4 regions of the Peribacillus sp. YIM B13482 genome follow, and region 4 is predicted to be linked to each of the others. Evidence: riboswitches for the same ligand, from Rfam matches in the RefSeq annotation. Region 4 holds a riboswitch; each other region holds the start of a gene.
What was found. A riboswitch is a leader RNA that binds a small molecule or an ion and turns the genes downstream of it on or off. The one in region 4 is predicted to bind S-adenosylmethionine.
Positions count from the first base shown of each region.

Region 1: linked by a shared signal. The riboswitch ahead of ACFX4L_RS12925 (5-methyltetrahydropteroyltriglutamate--homocysteine S-methyltransferase) and the one ahead of ACFX4L_RS00495 (methionine ABC transporter ATP-binding protein) in region 4 are both predicted to bind S-adenosylmethionine.
Region 2: linked by a shared signal. The riboswitch ahead of mmuP (S-methylmethionine permease) and the one ahead of ACFX4L_RS00495 (methionine ABC transporter ATP-binding protein) in region 4 are both predicted to bind S-adenosylmethionine.
Region 3: linked by a shared signal. The riboswitch ahead of ACFX4L_RS21675 (Na+/H+ antiporter NhaC family protein) and the one ahead of ACFX4L_RS00495 (methionine ABC transporter ATP-binding protein) in region 4 are both predicted to bind S-adenosylmethionine.

Region 1 is NZ_JBHZPF010000023.1:25,967-30,181, reverse strand. It holds gene ACFX4L_RS12935 (MFS transporter) at 1-290, opposite strand, end outside; gene ACFX4L_RS12930 (ArsR/SmtB family transcription factor) at 446-748, opposite strand; gene ACFX4L_RS12925 (5-methyltetrahydropteroyltriglutamate--homocysteine S-methyltransferase) at 960-2,063, opposite strand; SAM riboswitch class I at 2,373-2,474, opposite strand; gene ACFX4L_RS12920 (hypothetical protein) at 2,650-3,078, shown strand; gene ACFX4L_RS12915 (glycerol-3-phosphate responsive antiterminator) at 3,233-3,775, shown strand; gene ACFX4L_RS12910 (MIP/aquaporin family protein) at 4,013-4,215, shown strand, end outside.
Region 2 is NZ_JBHZPF010000005.1:41,158-45,372, forward strand. It holds gene ACFX4L_RS04775 (ring-cleaving dioxygenase) at 1-502, shown strand, start outside; gene ACFX4L_RS04780 (alpha/beta hydrolase) at 502-1,110, shown strand; gene ACFX4L_RS04785 (flavin reductase family protein) at 1,129-1,737, shown strand; SAM riboswitch class I at 1,897-1,999, shown strand; gene mmuP (S-methylmethionine permease) at 2,082-3,476, shown strand; gene mmuM (homocysteine S-methyltransferase) at 3,466-4,215, shown strand, end outside.
Region 3 is NZ_JBHZPF010000061.1:9,871-14,085, forward strand. It holds gene ACFX4L_RS21670 (Cof-type HAD-IIB family hydrolase) at 1-510, opposite strand, end outside; gene ACFX4L_RS21675 (Na+/H+ antiporter NhaC family protein) at 1,137-2,453, opposite strand; SAM riboswitch class I at 2,646-2,753, opposite strand; gene ACFX4L_RS21680 (SOS response-associated peptidase) at 3,077-3,748, opposite strand; gene ACFX4L_RS21685 (hypothetical protein) at 3,809-3,964, opposite strand.
Region 4 is NZ_JBHZPF010000001.1:88,284-92,498, reverse strand. It holds gene ACFX4L_RS00505 (thioredoxin family protein) at 1-50, shown strand, start outside; SAM riboswitch class I at 199-304, shown strand; gene ACFX4L_RS00500 (O-acetylhomoserine aminocarboxypropyltransferase/cysteine synthase family protein) at 404-1,714, shown strand; SAM riboswitch class I at 1,833-1,944, shown strand; gene ACFX4L_RS00495 (methionine ABC transporter ATP-binding protein) at 2,109-3,143, shown strand; gene ACFX4L_RS00490 (methionine ABC transporter permease) at 3,136-3,804, shown strand; gene ACFX4L_RS00485 (MetQ/NlpA family ABC transporter substrate-binding protein) at 3,819-4,215, shown strand, end outside.

The DNA of each region.
Region 1 (4,215 bases), on a different contig from region 4:
AGAAAAGGTCCAAAGCCTGGTAATAGAAAGGCAAGCAGATTGGCCACTACGAATAGTCCAAGGGAATACAACATTAATCTTCGTCTGTCTAAACTTGCTGTCAAAGCCATGAGAATGGGTGTACCGATTGCGTAGACAAGGGAGAAAATTGTAATGAGCTGTCCTGCGGCAGCAAGGGTCACTCCAAGAGAATCCGCAATCTTATCCAAAATTCCGGATATGATGAATTCGGATGTTCCTACTAAAAAACTGATAATCGCTAACATGTAAATTTTCCATGTATTAAGCAAAATAGATTCACTCCTCATTAATGATTATTAATTTTATATAAAGACATATCGTTATATGTTAATATGTATGAATAAAAAATAAACATATCGCGAAATATCGAAATGTTAGAGAGAAAAATGAACCCAACCCTCTAATGTACGGATCAGGTTCATTTTCATACTTCTTCTTTCAAGAAATCAGTAATTTTTGAGATTGCCTCTTCATCTCGTTTGTAATACGTAAACTTTCCTATCCGCTCCGTTTTAATCAATCCTGCTCTAAGAAGCATCGAGAGGTATTGAGAGGCCGTGGACTGGGTCATGTTTAATTTTTCCGTAATCTGACTTACGCAAACGCCGGTTTCCTTCATGTCTATTCCCTCATGAGGGGTGAAGTGGAGTTCAGGCGCCTTGAGCCATTGTAAGATTTGCAACCTGGATTCATTGGATAATGCTTTAAATATCTCGATTGTTTTCATACATTTCATTATATCGAGAATTATCGATATGTCAAATGGTTTTATCATTCATCGTTAGTTTCATAAATAGCAAAACTTGATACCGTTATCTAAAGAGTCATTAAAGGAATGGAAATGTATTATTGCAAGAACCTAATCGGCTCCCTTATCAGTGCGGGCCGATTAGGTTGTTCAAATCCTGTAAATCAGAATTAAAGTCTCCGCTAAAAAATCATTTCCATACTTCTTTTGCTACATCAACGACGAATTTCAGCTTTTCCCATTGCTGTTCTTCGGTCAGCTTGTTGCCGTGATGGGTGGAGGCGAATCCGCATTGCGGACTTAAGCATAATTGTTCGAGAGGAACGAAGTGCGAGGCTTCTTCAATGCGTGCCTTAACAGCTTCCTTGTCTTCGATTTCTCCATTTTTTGAAGTGACGACACCCAGTACGACCCGTGCACCGCCATTTGGAATGTATTCCAATGGCTTGAAATCTCCTGAGCGTTGATCATCATATTCCAAGAAAAATCCATCCACTGTTTCTTTTGCCAATAAAGTTGGGGCGATACGGGCATAGCTTCCTTCAAACGCCCAAGTCGACTGGTAGTTCCCACGACATAGGTGTGTAGTGACGACAAGGTCTTCTGGTTTGCCTTCCAATGCGCCATTAATTACGCGAAGTGCAAGATCGATTAACTGTTCCCTCGTATATTTTCCATCTTTGAACTGGAAATCTGGAGCTGAAAGTCTGGCTATATATACATCATCCAATTGAAGATAACGTACACCTGCTTCATAAAAAGCCTTCAAAGCATGCTGATACGCTTTGATGATATCATTAGCATAGTCTTCAATATCAGGGTAGATGTCTTCATTATGAATGCCTACAGCAAATAATTGATTCGGACTGGGAATGGTTTGCTTGGCAACGGCGCGTCCGTTCACGATTTTGTTCAATTCAATGAAATCACGAATGAAGGGATGTTCGGGATTGAATGAAACCTTCCCGGTATTGCGGACGTTATATCTCTCTGTTTCGACACCATCGAATGTGAGACCTTTTTCAGTCACATATCCCTCGATGCCATTTAAATGTTCGAGGAAGTCAAAGTGCCACCATGTTCGTCTGAACTCACCATCCGTCACGGCCTCCAATCCAACTTCAATTTGTTTTTCGACAATCCGATTGATTTCTTCGGTTTCAACTTCACGAAGCCGCTCTGCTGAAATGGTACCTTCCTTAAATTGCTTCCTGGCAATATGTAAACGTTCTGGTCTTAATAAACTTCCGACGTGATCGGCCCTGAATGGTGCCTTCGTTAATGTGATTGACATGTTGCATTCCTTCTTTCCTTTTAAAAATAGGCTGTTTTCACATACTCTGTTGCTATTTATCAGGTAGTGAGTTGTGGTTGATTTCCCCTCCAGATGCTCGCTTTCCGCGGGGCGGGCGGTGAGCCTCCTCGGCGTAAACGCCTGTGGGGTCTCACCTGTCCCGCTGCTCCCGCAGGAGTCTCGCACTTCCGCTCCAATCAACCTTAAATAGTTTCGTTTTAAAAACAACAATCTTTACGAAAAGAGCCTAAAAATAAAACACCTCTTCTTAAAAATAAGAAGAGGTGTTGGCAGCAAAGCTATATACTCTTCTTATCTTCAAGTTTCTACACTTCTGGAATTAGCACAGTACATGATCAGTCTGTTGCTGAGGCATCAAAGGGCCAGTCCCTCCACCTCTCTGGATAAGAGTTGTCTATTAAATTAATTAAGACTATACAGGTAGTTTTTATAAAGGTCAAGTAATGAAGGTGGAAGATTTCGAATATACCGATTATTAATATGGGTTGAAATGTTAACTACATCAGGGAACCCGGCATATGCTATAACCGACGTTTCATATGAGCGGCAGGAGGGGAATGCAAGGATGAGTACATTCAGTCCATTCAAAAATGGCATACCGATAACGGTAACTGAAGCCATGATAGAGAAAATCTTAAGAATGAAATCATATGATCAGGTTATTAAAGTCGAGATTACACCAAAGCATATAGTGCTTTCCGGAACGACGGAAGTGAAAAAAATGATGTTTAAGAAAAATGTGGCTTTCCGGATTACATTAAAACCGGTTCACGTGGAAAAAAGAACGATTTCATTTGAATTAGTGGAAATGGAGCCTATTGACAGGAATTTCATTAACCAAAGGATATTTAACAAACCGCCATTTTTTGAATTCGAAAATAGAACGATCAAAATGAATGTTAATGCTTGGAACATCGTGAGAAAAATCCCCGTTGGCACAATTAAATCGTATGAGCTGGTCGAAGGTGCATTGAAAATGAAACTTTCAATATGATGGATCGTTTTTAGCCACAATATTTAAAGGGGATGCCAGGTATGATAGTGTAAGGGTAGGTTGAAATGCCATACCTCACAATGTGTTTGATAAATCAAGCTCTATAAAATATACTAAATTACTTATAGTTTTCCAGGAGATAAGGGGGGGAATAATGGACCAGAAGATTTTGCCTGCTTCAGCAAGCATGAAGGATTTCGAAAGATTTTTAGAAAGTTCCTATGAAATAGGTGTGTTTCTTGATTTGCATATATCACAATTGAAAAACGTAAGTATGATGGCAAAGCAGCATAATAAGAAAATGATTTATCATGTCGATTTGATCCATGGCATAAGAAGTGATGAGTACGCGACAGAATTCATTTGTCAGGAATATCATCCATATGGGCTGATTTCAACAAAATCAAACGTTATATTGAAGGCGAAGCAAAAGGGGGTCATTGCCATCCAGCGAATCTTTTTAATAGATTCACATGCTCTGGAGAAAAGTTATAAGCTGGTGCAGAAAACCAAGCCGGACTATATCGAAGTATTGCCAGGCGCCATGCCATGGATGATAAAAGAGGTGAAGGAACGATTGCAGACACCGATTTTTGCAGGCGGCCTCATACGTACTTCGGATGAAGTCCTGAACGCCCTTGATGCTGGAGCGTCGTCAATCACCACTTCCAAAACTGAATTATGGGATATCGTTTAATGGGGTCGAACGAGGAAGTTGAAAAAAAATACAGAAAAATAGAATAATTCCTCGTGAAATAATTGACAGCGTTTTCACAAACTAGTATATTGTAAATTATAAGTTAATATATGTGACGGAGACTAGGAGATTCACAACAGATCTATTCATAATTTATTTTATGAAGATAGTTCTGCTGTGGATCTCCTTTTATTTGTTGGCATGGTTTAAAAATTTATCAGGGGAGGGGTTTTATTCATGACTCCATTTTGGGGAGAAGTGGTAGGCACGATGATTTTAGTTTTATTCGGAGCAGGTATTGGGGCTGGTTCATCCTTAAAGGGTTCTTATGCAAAAGATGCCGGCTGGATCGTTATCACGATTGCGTGGGGATTGGCTGTTACAATGGGTGTTTTTGCAGTGGGGTCCATAAGCGGGGCACATTTAAACCCGGCTGTTAC
Region 2 (4,215 bases), on a different contig from region 4:
GGTCAAGGGATTCGGCGGTGCCGTATTATTGACGTCAAAACCGATCAAAACGATGGAACTATTAGAGAAAGTGATGGGCTTGCAAAAAATTGGGGAAGAGGGCGATTACATCCGCTTCAAATCCACATCGGACATCGGAAATTTGATAGATGTTAAAAAAACGGTTTTGCCAAATGGGAACATCGGAGTGGGAACTGTCCATCATCTTGCATGGCGTGCCATCGATAATGAAGATCATAAAGAATGGAGGGAGCATATCGCCAACCATGGCTATGGTGTGACACCCTTTACAGACCGTCAATACTTCGATGCCATTTATTTCAGGGAAGATGGAGGCATACTTTTTGAAGTTGCCACAGATCCACCTGGCTTCGCTCATGATGAAACGAAGGAAACGATGGGTAGTAAATTAATGCTGCCGCCATGGCTGGAAGAAAAAAGGGGAATCATGGAGAAAACGTTACTGCCGGCAGTGCCGAGAGTACTGGAGGAGGATAAATGATGAAGCATATTTTTCAAAAAGGAAGTAATCCAGAAGCGCCATTGCTTTTGCTTTTACATGGCACTGGAGGAACGGAAACAGATCTCTTGCCATTAGCGGAAATGGTTTCACCGGGATCATCCGTATTGAGCGTACGGGGAAATGTACTTGAAAACGGAATGCCTCGTTTTTTCCGCCGGTTATCCGAAGGGGTTTTTGATGAAGAAGATTTGATCTTTCGTACGAAGGAGCTTTATGACTTCTTGGAATCAGCGTCCAAAAAATATGACTTCGACCGTGAAAGAGTGGTAGCATTAGGTTATTCCAATGGTGCAAATATAGCGGCAAGTTTGCTGTTCCATTTCGAAGTGGCATTACAAGGAGCGATTCTTCATCATCCCATGGTGCCTAGAAGAGGGATTGCTTTGCCGTCCCTTTCGGATATACCTGTATTTATTGCTGCAGGTAAAAACGATCCGATTTGCCCGGCAGCAGAAACTGATGAACTTAATCAACTTTTACTGCAAGCTGGTGCTACAGTGGATGTTCAATGGGAAAATTACGGTCATCAGTTAACACGTTCAGAGGTTGAGGCAGCGGGTTCATGGTTTCAAAAGAACTTTTTATAAGAATGAGAGGGAATGAAGATGATTTCTGTTAATCCTGAAAGTCTTACTGAACGGGATAATTATAAGTTTTTGACTGGAAGCATTATACCGAGACCTATAGCCTTGGTTACGACACAATCCGAAACCGGTACAATCAATATAGCGCCGTTCAGCTTTTTTAACATAGTCAGTTCAAATCCTCCAATGATTTCCATTTCTGTTCAACGGAAAGAAGGAGTTTCAAAGGACACGGCTCGAAATGCAATTCAAACAGGTGAATTCGTTGTTCATATCACTGATGAGAATAATGTAGCTGATGCAAATCGAACGGCGAAGGAACTCCCATCTGACGAAAGTGAATTGGGTCTTACCAATTTCACGCCAGCTGTCAGTGATAAGGTATCCGTACCAGGATTGCAAGAAGCAAAGGTACGCTTTGAGTGCATATTAGAGCATGCGATACCATTGGCAGGTTCCCAGAATAAACCCGGTTGTGATTTATTGATAGGGAAAATTGTCTGCTATCATATAGAGCAAGATATTTACCATAATGGCCGAATTGACCAGAATGGGCTAAAACCTGTCGCAAGATTAGCGGGTCATACTTATACAAAACTAGGAGAATTATTTGAATTGGAACGTCCTTAAGAATTGTGGCGACACCTTTAAAAAGATGTCGTCTTTTTTTTATATCTTCCGTTATCTCCAAGTCTTGAGCGACTTGCCCGCAAAAAAGCAAGTCTTTACAATCCAAAACAAATACTTGACAATTTTTTCATAGATTGATAAAGTAATAAAAAAATAAATTTCTTATCCAGAGAGGTGGAGGGACTGGCCCTATGAAACCTCAGCAACAGGTCTGCTACGACACTGTGCTAATTCCAGGGGGTGAAACCCTGATAGATGAGACCCTACGTTTTTATTTGTCAGTAACGCACTCTTATTAGAGTGCGTTTTCGTTTTTTCTGGATGCAGGATGAAGGGGAGTATGAATGGAGAACAAAAGGAAGCATGAATTTCAACGGGAAATGAAAGCACGGCATTTAATCATGCTATCGCTTGGGGGGGTGATTGGAACTGGTTTATTCTTAAGTACGGGTTATACGATTCAACAGGCTGGCCCGTTTGGCACTATCCTTTCGTATCTGATAGGGGCACTAGTGGTTTATCTGGTCATGCTATGTTTAGGTGAACTGGCAGTACATATGCCCGAGACAGGTGCGTTTCATAGCTATGCAGCCAAATACATTGGACCTGGGACAGGGTATACAGTAGCCTGGTTGTATTGGCTAACTTGGACTGTTGCACTAGGTTCGGAATTCACGGCCGCTGGATTGTTGATGCAGAGATGGTATCCATCAATCAATGTCTGGATTTGGAGTGCTCTATTTGCCATTTTGGTTTTTGTATTAAATGCACTGACTGTCAAGTTTTTCGCTGAATCTGAATTTTGGTTTGCGTCAATAAAGGTAATTGCGATCGTGATATTTATTATTTTGGGAGTTGCTGCAATGGTAGGTTATATTCCAATGACTAACTCTCAATCAGCACCGCTATTTTCCAATTTTATAAGTGCAGGTTTATTTCCTAATGGTGCTTTTGCCATTATCATGACGATGCTTGCAGTGAATTTTGCATTTTCTGGAACTGAATTAATCGGAATTGCAGCTGGAGAAACTGTGAATCCAGAAAAAACGATACCAAAGGCAATTCGTCTGACATTGTGGAGATTGATTATCTTTTTTGTAGGAACCATCGTTGTATTATCCGCATTATTGCCTATTTCGGATGCAGGCGTATTAGAAAGCCCCTTTGTGGCCGTTCTTGAACGAATTGGAGTGCCGTATGCAGCGGATATTATGAACTTTGTTATTTTAACTGCCATTTTGTCTGCTGCAAACTCAGGTCTATATGCCTCTTCCAGAATGCTTTGGTCACTTGCAGATAAGAAAACCATATCACCAATATTCGCAATATTAACAAAACGAGGTGTTCCGATATATTCAGTCATTTTTAGTATGTTGGGCGGTGGTTTAGCCCTGTTCTCTAGTGTTATTGCACCGGATACTGTGTATATAGTGCTTGTGTCCATTTCGGGTCTGGCCGTGGTTGTAGTTTGGATGAGTATTAGCGCTTCACAGTTCCTATTTCGGAGACGATTTATAAAAGAAGGAAATTCAGTAAATGACTTGGCTTATCGTACACCATTATATCCGCTTGTACCAATCATTTCTTTCATGCTTTGTCTTTCTTCTTGTATAGGAATTGCATTTGATCCTACACAACGGATTGCGCTTTATTGTGGTATTCCATTTATTTTGTTTTGCTATGGAAGTTATTATGTAACACAAACTTCAAAGAAAAGAGGCGTAGATCTTGAAGAATAAAATTAACCCAATTGACGCTATTTTACGAGAACATTCAGTCATGATTCTGGACGGAGCTTTAGCTACAGAGCTTGAGCGGTATGGGTGTGATTTGGACGATCCGCTGTGGTCTGCCCGTGTATTGCTTGAAAATCCAGAGGTGATTTATCGGGTTCACACTGACTATTTCCGTGCAGGAGCGGACTGTGCGATAACTGCAAGCTACCAAGCTACTGTTGAAGGTTTCTCCTTGCGTGGAATACAAGAAAAAGAGGCCCTGAAGTTAATTCAGAAAACGGTGTTTCTCGCAAGAAGAGCGAGAGATGATTTTTGGAAGGAAGAGACGCAAACGAATAGACCTAAGCCATTGGTTTCTGCATCAGTAGGACCCTATGGGGCTTACCTCGCTGATGGTTCAGAATATGTAGGAAACTATGGTGTTTCAGATGAAACTTTAGCAGAATTTCATCGAATAAGAATATCAGCTTTGATTGAAGCAGGTGCTGACCTTATAGCATTTGAAACGATTCCATCCCTGCAAGAAGCAAAAGTATTGAATTCATTATTGAAAGATTATCCAGAAGTATATGCTTGGCTATCCTTTTCTTTGAAAAATGAGAAAGCAATAAGTGACGGTACATTGCTGGAGGATTGTGCAAAGTTCTTTGAGGACAGTGAGCAAATTGCTGCGATCGGTATTAACTGTGCACCAGTATCAGTTGTCACGGACGCCATCAAGGTGTTAAGTGCGAACACAAAA
Region 3 (4,215 bases), on a different contig from region 4:
TATGTTATAGAATTCTTCCTCCTGTTTTAAGATATCATGATAGTTTTCAACTAAAACATATCCAAACTGGTCAAATTGCCTTTCCGCTACTTCAACTAATTCTTTCATATCTGTATTCAAATCGGCGCTTTTCAAACTTTTAATCTCATTATGGAAATGTTCTCTTCCCTTTTTAAGAGTATAAATGGCTTTATCAGTAAACACTTCGAAATAATAATTCCGTTCATCTAACCATTGGAGAATAGATTCGACACAATCTTTAGTTATCGTAATAGAAGAAATGCACTTTCCGCTTTTGGAATGAATAGTTGCGCCATTTGTCCCGATTACAAATGGGGAAATCCCGGCTTTTTCACAAATTGTTTGAACGTCAAAATAAGCCCGTCCTGTTGAAATAACTACTTCAAAGCCTCTTTCTTGGGCATATTGAATCGCCTTTATATTTTCATCACTAATTTCATTCTGGTCGTTTAATAATGTTCCGTCTAAATCTATCGCAATGAAACTCATGCTATATAGCCCCTTTTCTCATCCTATCTATTAAATTCTCTTTCTAGCTTTTATACCTGCTCTCAATAAAAAGCCAATCTTAATGTGGAATTTTTAAGGTTTATTACTGTTTATTACGGTTCTATCATAATTTATCAATATAAACCCCACATTAATCCAATGTTAAGGTTTTGTAAATCAGGTCTTAATTTGTCCAATTCACCTGCTCTTATTTTCATTATCAACTAGAAAAAAGCCTCAACAACTGACCGTAAAGAGGGGAAAGTAAAGGCAAATCTATTAAAGATAAAGTGAAAAGTTTTTTATTCAAACATATCACTCTTTCCAGTTCGTCATTAAACAAAGCTCCTGTTTAGCTAAATAACACCTATGCAAAAAACTCTCTTGAAACAAGAAATTATCGGTCTTATAAAGAAATTTTCGTTACAAAAGAAAATAAGCCTGAACCAGAATAAATGGTTCAGGCTTATTTTTATTAGTTTAAACTAATAACCTTATTCATAAATATCTTTTTTCATACCAAAATATTTTTGGTCGCATATCGTTGCCAAACGGCAATTTTATGGTAATGCATAACAACACCCTGAATCAATGATTCAGGGTGTTGTTTCAAAATTATTCTCATTTTAAGAAGTACGTTTCTTCGCTTCATCATTTCCCGGCTGAAACCGTGGAAAACCAATCAAGATGGCAATAATTCCACAAATTCCAATAAGTATTGGGTAATAAGAATATGGCAAGATGCTTATAGGGGAAATCTTTGCTACCCCTGCTGCAACAAGGAGCTGTGCCCCATATGGAATCAACCCTTGGATGCAACAGGCAAAAACGTCAAGCAAGCTCGCCGATTTACGTGGATCAATCCCATACTTCTCGGCAATATTTTTGGCAAGTGGCCCGGCAATGATAATCGAAATCGTGTTATTTGCCGTTGAAAGGTTCGTCAAACCAACAAGCCCGGCAATGCTGAATTCCGCTCCTTTTTTTGATTTGCTATTTCTGGTCACAAGGTGGAGTAAATAATCGATGCCACCATTATGTTTGATTACAGCTACCATACCTGCAATTAAAATGGCAAGGAAGGAGATTTCATACATTTCCGCCATTCCTTCCCCAACCTTTTGAATGACACCCAACGGTTGATAACTTCCATCAGCCAAGCCGATAATTCCGGCAAATACAATTCCGATGGAAAGGACCAGGAACACATTGACTCCTGCCAATGCAGTGATCAATACACAAAGATATGGAAGGATCTTCACCCAATTATAAGCATGTTGGGAAATGTCGGCTTGTTCACCCATCGTTAAAATTCCTAGGATGGCACATGTGATGATGGCCGCAGGTAAAACGATGAAAAAATTCACTTTAAACTTATCCTTCATTTTCGTTCCCTGTGTTCGAACTGCAGCGATTGTCGTATCCGAAATGAAGGATAGATTATCACCAAACATCGCACCACCAATAACGGCCGCCATTGAAAGGGCAAGCGAAATATCTGTTTGCTCACTAATTCCAACCCCAATAGGTGCTAGGGCAACAATCGTTCCCATGCTTGTCCCCATAGATAAAGAAATAAAACAAGCAATAATGAAAATCCCTACCATTAATAGATTTTGCGGAAAAACAGCTAAGGCAAGATTCACTGTTGATTCAACTGCCCCCATGCCATTTGCAACTTTGGCAAAAGCGCCTGCCAAAAGGAAAATGATAACCATTAACATAATATTGGAGTCCCCGGCACCTTTACAGAAGATTTCAACCTTTTGATTGAAAGTCTCTTTCCGATTCATTGCCAATGCAGCTGCCGATGCAATAGAAATCGCTACAATCACCGGAAATGAATAAAAATCTTTAGTGATGATTCCGGAACCTATAAATAAAATTAAAAAAACGACAAATGGGATCAATGCCCAAGGATTCCCTTTATTGTTTGCACTCATGATGAACACCTCTTTTTATTTTTCCCATGACATGTGTCACAGCCCTTATTCTTTTAACAGTTTTTGCAAATAACGCTAATAATAACCTGATATGCCCACTAATGGAATCAACAGCTTAAAACTGTCGGCATAAAAAAAGACCTCTTCCTTTAAACAACAAGAAGAGGTCTTTTAATTTATAAAAAAACGCCCCCCTTATCTTTCAGGCAAAAATTAGCCTGCTGGATTTGGCACAGCACTCCTATTAAGTCTGCTGCCGAGACATCTTCGGGCCAGTCCCTCCGTCTCTCTTGATAAGAAGATCTAAATTATATAATTTATCAAATATTACGATATCTACCAGAAAAGTACCAGACTGGAAACTCGCCGAAACCAACTGAGTTTGTGAAAGTGACATCGAAAGCCATATTGAAAAGCAAATATAAGAGTACAGCATTTTATGTATTTTCGCAAGGTTTAGTTTTAAAGTATTTCACATGTGGACCTTAATATAATAAAGGGCCTTTTACAGGTGCAGTAAATAAGTTTTTTTCAATAATGATTTACTTGTTAAACTATGATCCAACCCCTGTCTTTTATCAGGGAGGAACTAAAAATAAAAAGAGGTCTAAAGAAAGGACCTCTCAGCAAATTTGTTGTATCAGGTTAGGTGAATTATTTTTAGTTGAGTTCACATCAGTCGAAACCTCAAATGCTTCCATCTGTTCAGGATCGAATGATTTTAAATACTGCTGCAGATATGCAGGATCATTAATGGATGGATTCAACCAATCTTTTTCATCTTCAGGTTTTAGGATGACAGGCATACGATCATGAATGCTGGTCATTAGCTCATTAGGAACGGTCGTTATAACTGAGCACGAATAAATGTTGATGCCCTCTGGAGATTTCCAGGATTCCCAGAGACCGGCCATACCAAATGGAGCATGATTCTTAAGCTTTATTCGCATGGGTATTTTTCGCTCGGGTTCCTTCTTCCACTCATAAAAGGAATCAGCGATTATCAAGCATCGTTTCTTCTTATACGCATTCTTGAAGCTTGCCTTCTCAGCAATGGATTCCGCTCTGGCATTGATCATTTTGTAGCCCACTTTTTCATCTTTTGCCCAAAAAGGAATGAGTCCCCACCGAAGATATCCAAGTCGATTCCTAGCCCCGTCATTAATGACGGATAGCACGGAGTGGGAAGGTGCAATATTGTAACTGAATTGGTATTCTTCATCAAATGATCCTTGAATATCGAACCGGTCTTTTATTTCTTCAATGTCAGTGAAAAGGGTGAAACGTCCGCACATAATATCGCCTACCGTTTTAAGATTTATTACAGTGTAACAAATGGAACGGGCAGGTACAAATTAGCGTTCTAAAATCCTGATGTCGGTAAATGGTTGATTGAATAATTCACTGGAAATCAAAAGTGTTCCAAGGACCTCTCTTTCATCTTCAGCTTTAATGATTTCCGACAAAATTAATGTACTGCCATTCCTGACCGTTACATTATATTCATTCATAGGATTCCCCCTCATAAGGCTAGATGGTTGTTATTATAAACCAAAAACCTACAAGTATCATTATTGACCTTTAGCAGAGTCGTGGTTAATCCACTAATGAGGAGCCTGTACAGTGGCTCCATTAAACTTGATTACCCTTAAGATTAATCACCCGAAGCAATCCGAGACCCTCATTTCATAGTAAAGGAAGCTTGTAATCTTCCATTTGCATTCAAAATAACATATAGATAAAAAAGACTGTCCATGAATAA
Region 4 (4,215 bases):
CCTTTCAATCCGTTCCTTATTTGTATGGATTGCTTAAGGAAATCAGCTAAGAAACCAATCAGAACCGGATTGTTTTTTTTATTGTGAACATGTTGCTCCCAAATTGAAACTAAAAAAAGAATATTCTAACAATTCGTTGACTGATTAATTCTAAAATGCTATATTTTGAATTAAGAAAGCAACGGCTGAATTTAATAGTTCTTATCAAGAGTGGCGGAGGGACTGGCCCGACGAAGCCCGGCAACCGGTATAAATTTATATACGGTGCTAATTCCAGCAGAGTGTTGGCTCTGGAAGATGAGGTGTGTTTTAAAACCTCTTCTTGTGGAAGTGGTTTTTTTGTTTATGAAAGGCCAGGTTTTCATGAAATTCCAACTAAATCCATAGAAAAAGGTGAAATCATATGTCAGAGAAAAAGTTGCGTTTTGAAACATTGAGTGTTCATGGCGGTCTGCAAGCTGATGAAACAGGTGCCCGGGCAGTCCCTATCTACCAAAGCAATGCATACTTGTTCAAAGACACAGACCATGCAGCGAATTTATTTGGTTTAAAGGAGAATGGTTATATATATACACGACTCCATAATCCCACGGTCAGTGTTTTTGAGGAAAGAATGGCCTTATTGGAAGGCGGTATCGGCGGATTGGCAACTGCAAGCGGAATGGCAGCCATCTCACTGTCAATCCTGAATATTGCCGGTGCAGGGGATGAAATTGTTTCAGCCTCTACATTATATGGCGGCACGTATAATCTTTTTGAAAATACTCTTCCTAAATATGGGATTAAGGTGAAGTTCGTTTCTCCTGATGACCCAGAAAATTTCAAAAGGGCAATTACGCCAAGAACAAAAGCCATATTTGCTGAAACGATCGGAAATCCAAGTTTGAGGGTCCTTGATATAGAAGCAGTAGCAGACATCGCCCACGAAGCCGGGATACCTTTAATTATCGATAATACCTTCGCTACACCGTATCTATGCAGACCAATTGATTTTGGGGCGGATATTGTCATCCATTCCGCTACAAAATGGATTTTGGGGAATGGAACGACGTTAGGCGGCGTCATAGTGGATGGAGGGAAGTTCGACTGGAACTCGCCAAACTACCCTGGCTTTACGGAGCCTGACCCAAGCTACGACGGTCTTGTATACGCCGATGCAGTTGGACCTGCTGCTTTTATAACGAAGGCCCGAGTGCAGTTGCTTCGTGATTTAGGTCCTGCGCTAAGTGCCCAAAGTGCATTCCAGTTTACGCTTGGACTTGAAACGCTGCATGTAAGAATGAAAGAGCATCTTTCGAACACCAAGTCTGTCATTCAATATTTGGAAAATCACCCTGCCGTGACTTGGGTTTCACATCCCGGTAAAGAGGATCATCCCGATAAAGCCCTTGCGGACAAATACTTGCCTAAGGGAGCAGGCTCTGTTGTGACTTTTGGAATACAGGGTGACCGCGAAGCCGGGGCAAAACTTATCAATTCGGTGGAATTATGGTCCCATGTAGCTAATGTAGGGGATGCTAAGAGTTTAATCATCCACCCTGCCAGTACGACCCACCAACAATTGAATGATGCAGGTCTGGCGAAAGCGGGAGTGCGTGCTGATCAGGTCCGTTTATCCATCGGGATTGAAAATGCAGAGGATTTAATAGAAGATTTAGAGCAGGCAATTGAAAAAGCGACGAATATCGTCTCCCTGACGTCTAAAACGGTTTAAGAAAAAAGTCCAGTTCATTCTTTTACTAGAAATAATATACATTGCACTCCTTTTTTATCTATGATAAAATTTCCCCATACTAAAGAACTTAATGCTGTACAAATATTCTATATATTAGCTCTTATCAAGAGAGGTGGAGGGATGTGCCCGATGAAACCCGGCAACCGACAAGGAGATTCCTTGGAAAGGTGCCAATTCACACAAAGTTTAATTACTTTGGAAGATGAGAGGAAGGCCAGCTTCTTCACCTGCCTTTCTGCTCATGCAGAAAGGTTTTTTCTATTTCATTTGGGAAAACCTTCATGAAAGGAAAAAATGGTATTAAAAACTGACTAATAATGTAGAGAAATCAACTAAGTTCATAGGTTTTATTGGATAAAAGAGGTGAGCATTAATGATTACATTGACGAAAGTAAGTAAGCTTTTCCGAACAGGAAAAGGAAACGGTGAGACTATTAAGGCAGTAAATAATGTGAGTGTTGAAATAAATAACGGCGAAATTTTCGGTATTATTGGTTACAGCGGAGCGGGGAAAAGTACTTTGATCAGAATGCTCAATGGATTGGAAACACCTACAGAGGGATCCGTTGTGGTGGCTGGGAAGGAAGTTTCAAAAATTAAAGGGGCTCAGCTCCGTAAGGCACGTCAGGAAATCAGCATGATTTTTCAACATTTCAATCTATTATGGTCCAGGACGGTTCAGGAAAATATATCCTTCCCGTTGGAAATTGCAGGAGTTTCAAAACTTGAACGCACCAAGCGTGTGAACGAATTGATCAAGCTAGTCGGATTGGAAGGCAGAGAAAAGGCATATCCTTCGCAATTAAGCGGAGGGCAAAAGCAAAGGGTGGGAATAGCCAGGGCCCTAGCAAATGATCCTAAGGTCCTGCTTTGTGATGAAGCGACTTCTGCCTTAGATCCACAGACTACCGATTCCATACTCGAATTGCTTGTGGACATCAATCAGCGCCTGGGGTTGACGATTGTCCTGATAACACATGAAATGCATGTAATACGTAAAATCTGTCATCGCGTGGCCGTGATGGAGAACGGGCAAGTTGTTGAAGAGGGACCTGTCCTGGATGTATTCAAGAATCCTAAAGAACAAATGACGAAGCGTTTCGTGCAACAGGTAACGGAACCAGAAGAAACGAAAGAAACGATGGACCATTTGCTTGAACGCTTTCCTGCAGGTAAAGTGATTCAATTGACTTTTGTAGGTGATCATGCAGAAAGCCCGTTGATCACCAAGCTCGTACGTAACTTCGAGTTGGATGTCAATATCGTTCAAGGTAAAATATCCCAAACAAGAAGCGGTTCATATGGAACGTTGTTTATCCACCTTGATGGCAATGAGGATGAAATGCTCCGCGCAATAGAATTCATAAAAGCACAGCAGGTAGGCGTGGAGGTGATTACTCATGCTTGAAGAATTATTGCCGAATGTAGATTGGGAATCCATTTTAGACGCAACGAAAGAAACGCTTTATATGACAAGCATCTCTGTAATAGCTACCTTTTTTATAGGCATACTATTAGGGCTGATCCTGTTCTTGACAGGCAAAGGTAATATATGGGAAAATCGGGCGGTCAACGCAGTCATTGGTGCTGTCGTCAATATATTCCGTTCCATTCCATTTCTTATTTTGATCGTGCTGCTCATTCCTTTCACTAAAGCGCTTGTCGGTTCTATGATTGGTGAGAATGCAGCATTACCAGCACTTATTATCGGGGCGGCGCCATTTTATGCGCGTATGGTTGAAATTGGCCTCCGTGAGATCGATAAAGGTGTAATTGAAGCGGCTAAATCCATGGGGGCAAAAACGAGTACGATCATTTGGAAGGTCCTTCTTCCAGAGTCGATGCCGGCCCTTATTTCCGGGATTACGGTAACATCGATTGCATTGGTCGGCTATACCGCAATGGCCGGGGTCATCGGCGCAGGCGGGCTTGGTAATCTAGCCTATCTAGACGGCTATCAAAGAAGCCACAATGACGTTACGCTAGTAGCGACTATCGTTATTCTGATTATCGTCTTCATTATTCAAATTATTGGAGATGTGATCACATCTAAATTAGACAAAAGATAAGGGAGATGAATAGGATGAAAAAGTTTTTAGGGTTTGCATTAGTCCTTGTTTTATCGATTGCTCTGGCAGCTTGTGGAGCCGATAAGGACAAAAGTGGCAGCGATACAGAAAAGGAAGCGAAGAAATTAGTTGTAGGGGCATCCAATGTTCCACATGCCGAGATTCTTGAAAAAGCTAAACCTCTTCTTAAAGAAAGAGGAATAGATTTGAAAATTGAAAAATTCCAGGATTATGTTTTACCGAATAAGGCTTTAAATGATAAGGAATTGGATGCTAACTATTTTCAGCACCTACCTTTCCTTGAGGCGGCCAATAAAGAGAATGGATATAATTTAGTCAATGCGGGCGGAATTCACATCGAGCCTATCGGTCTATATTCAAAAAAATATAAAAGCATCGCTAAACTTCCGG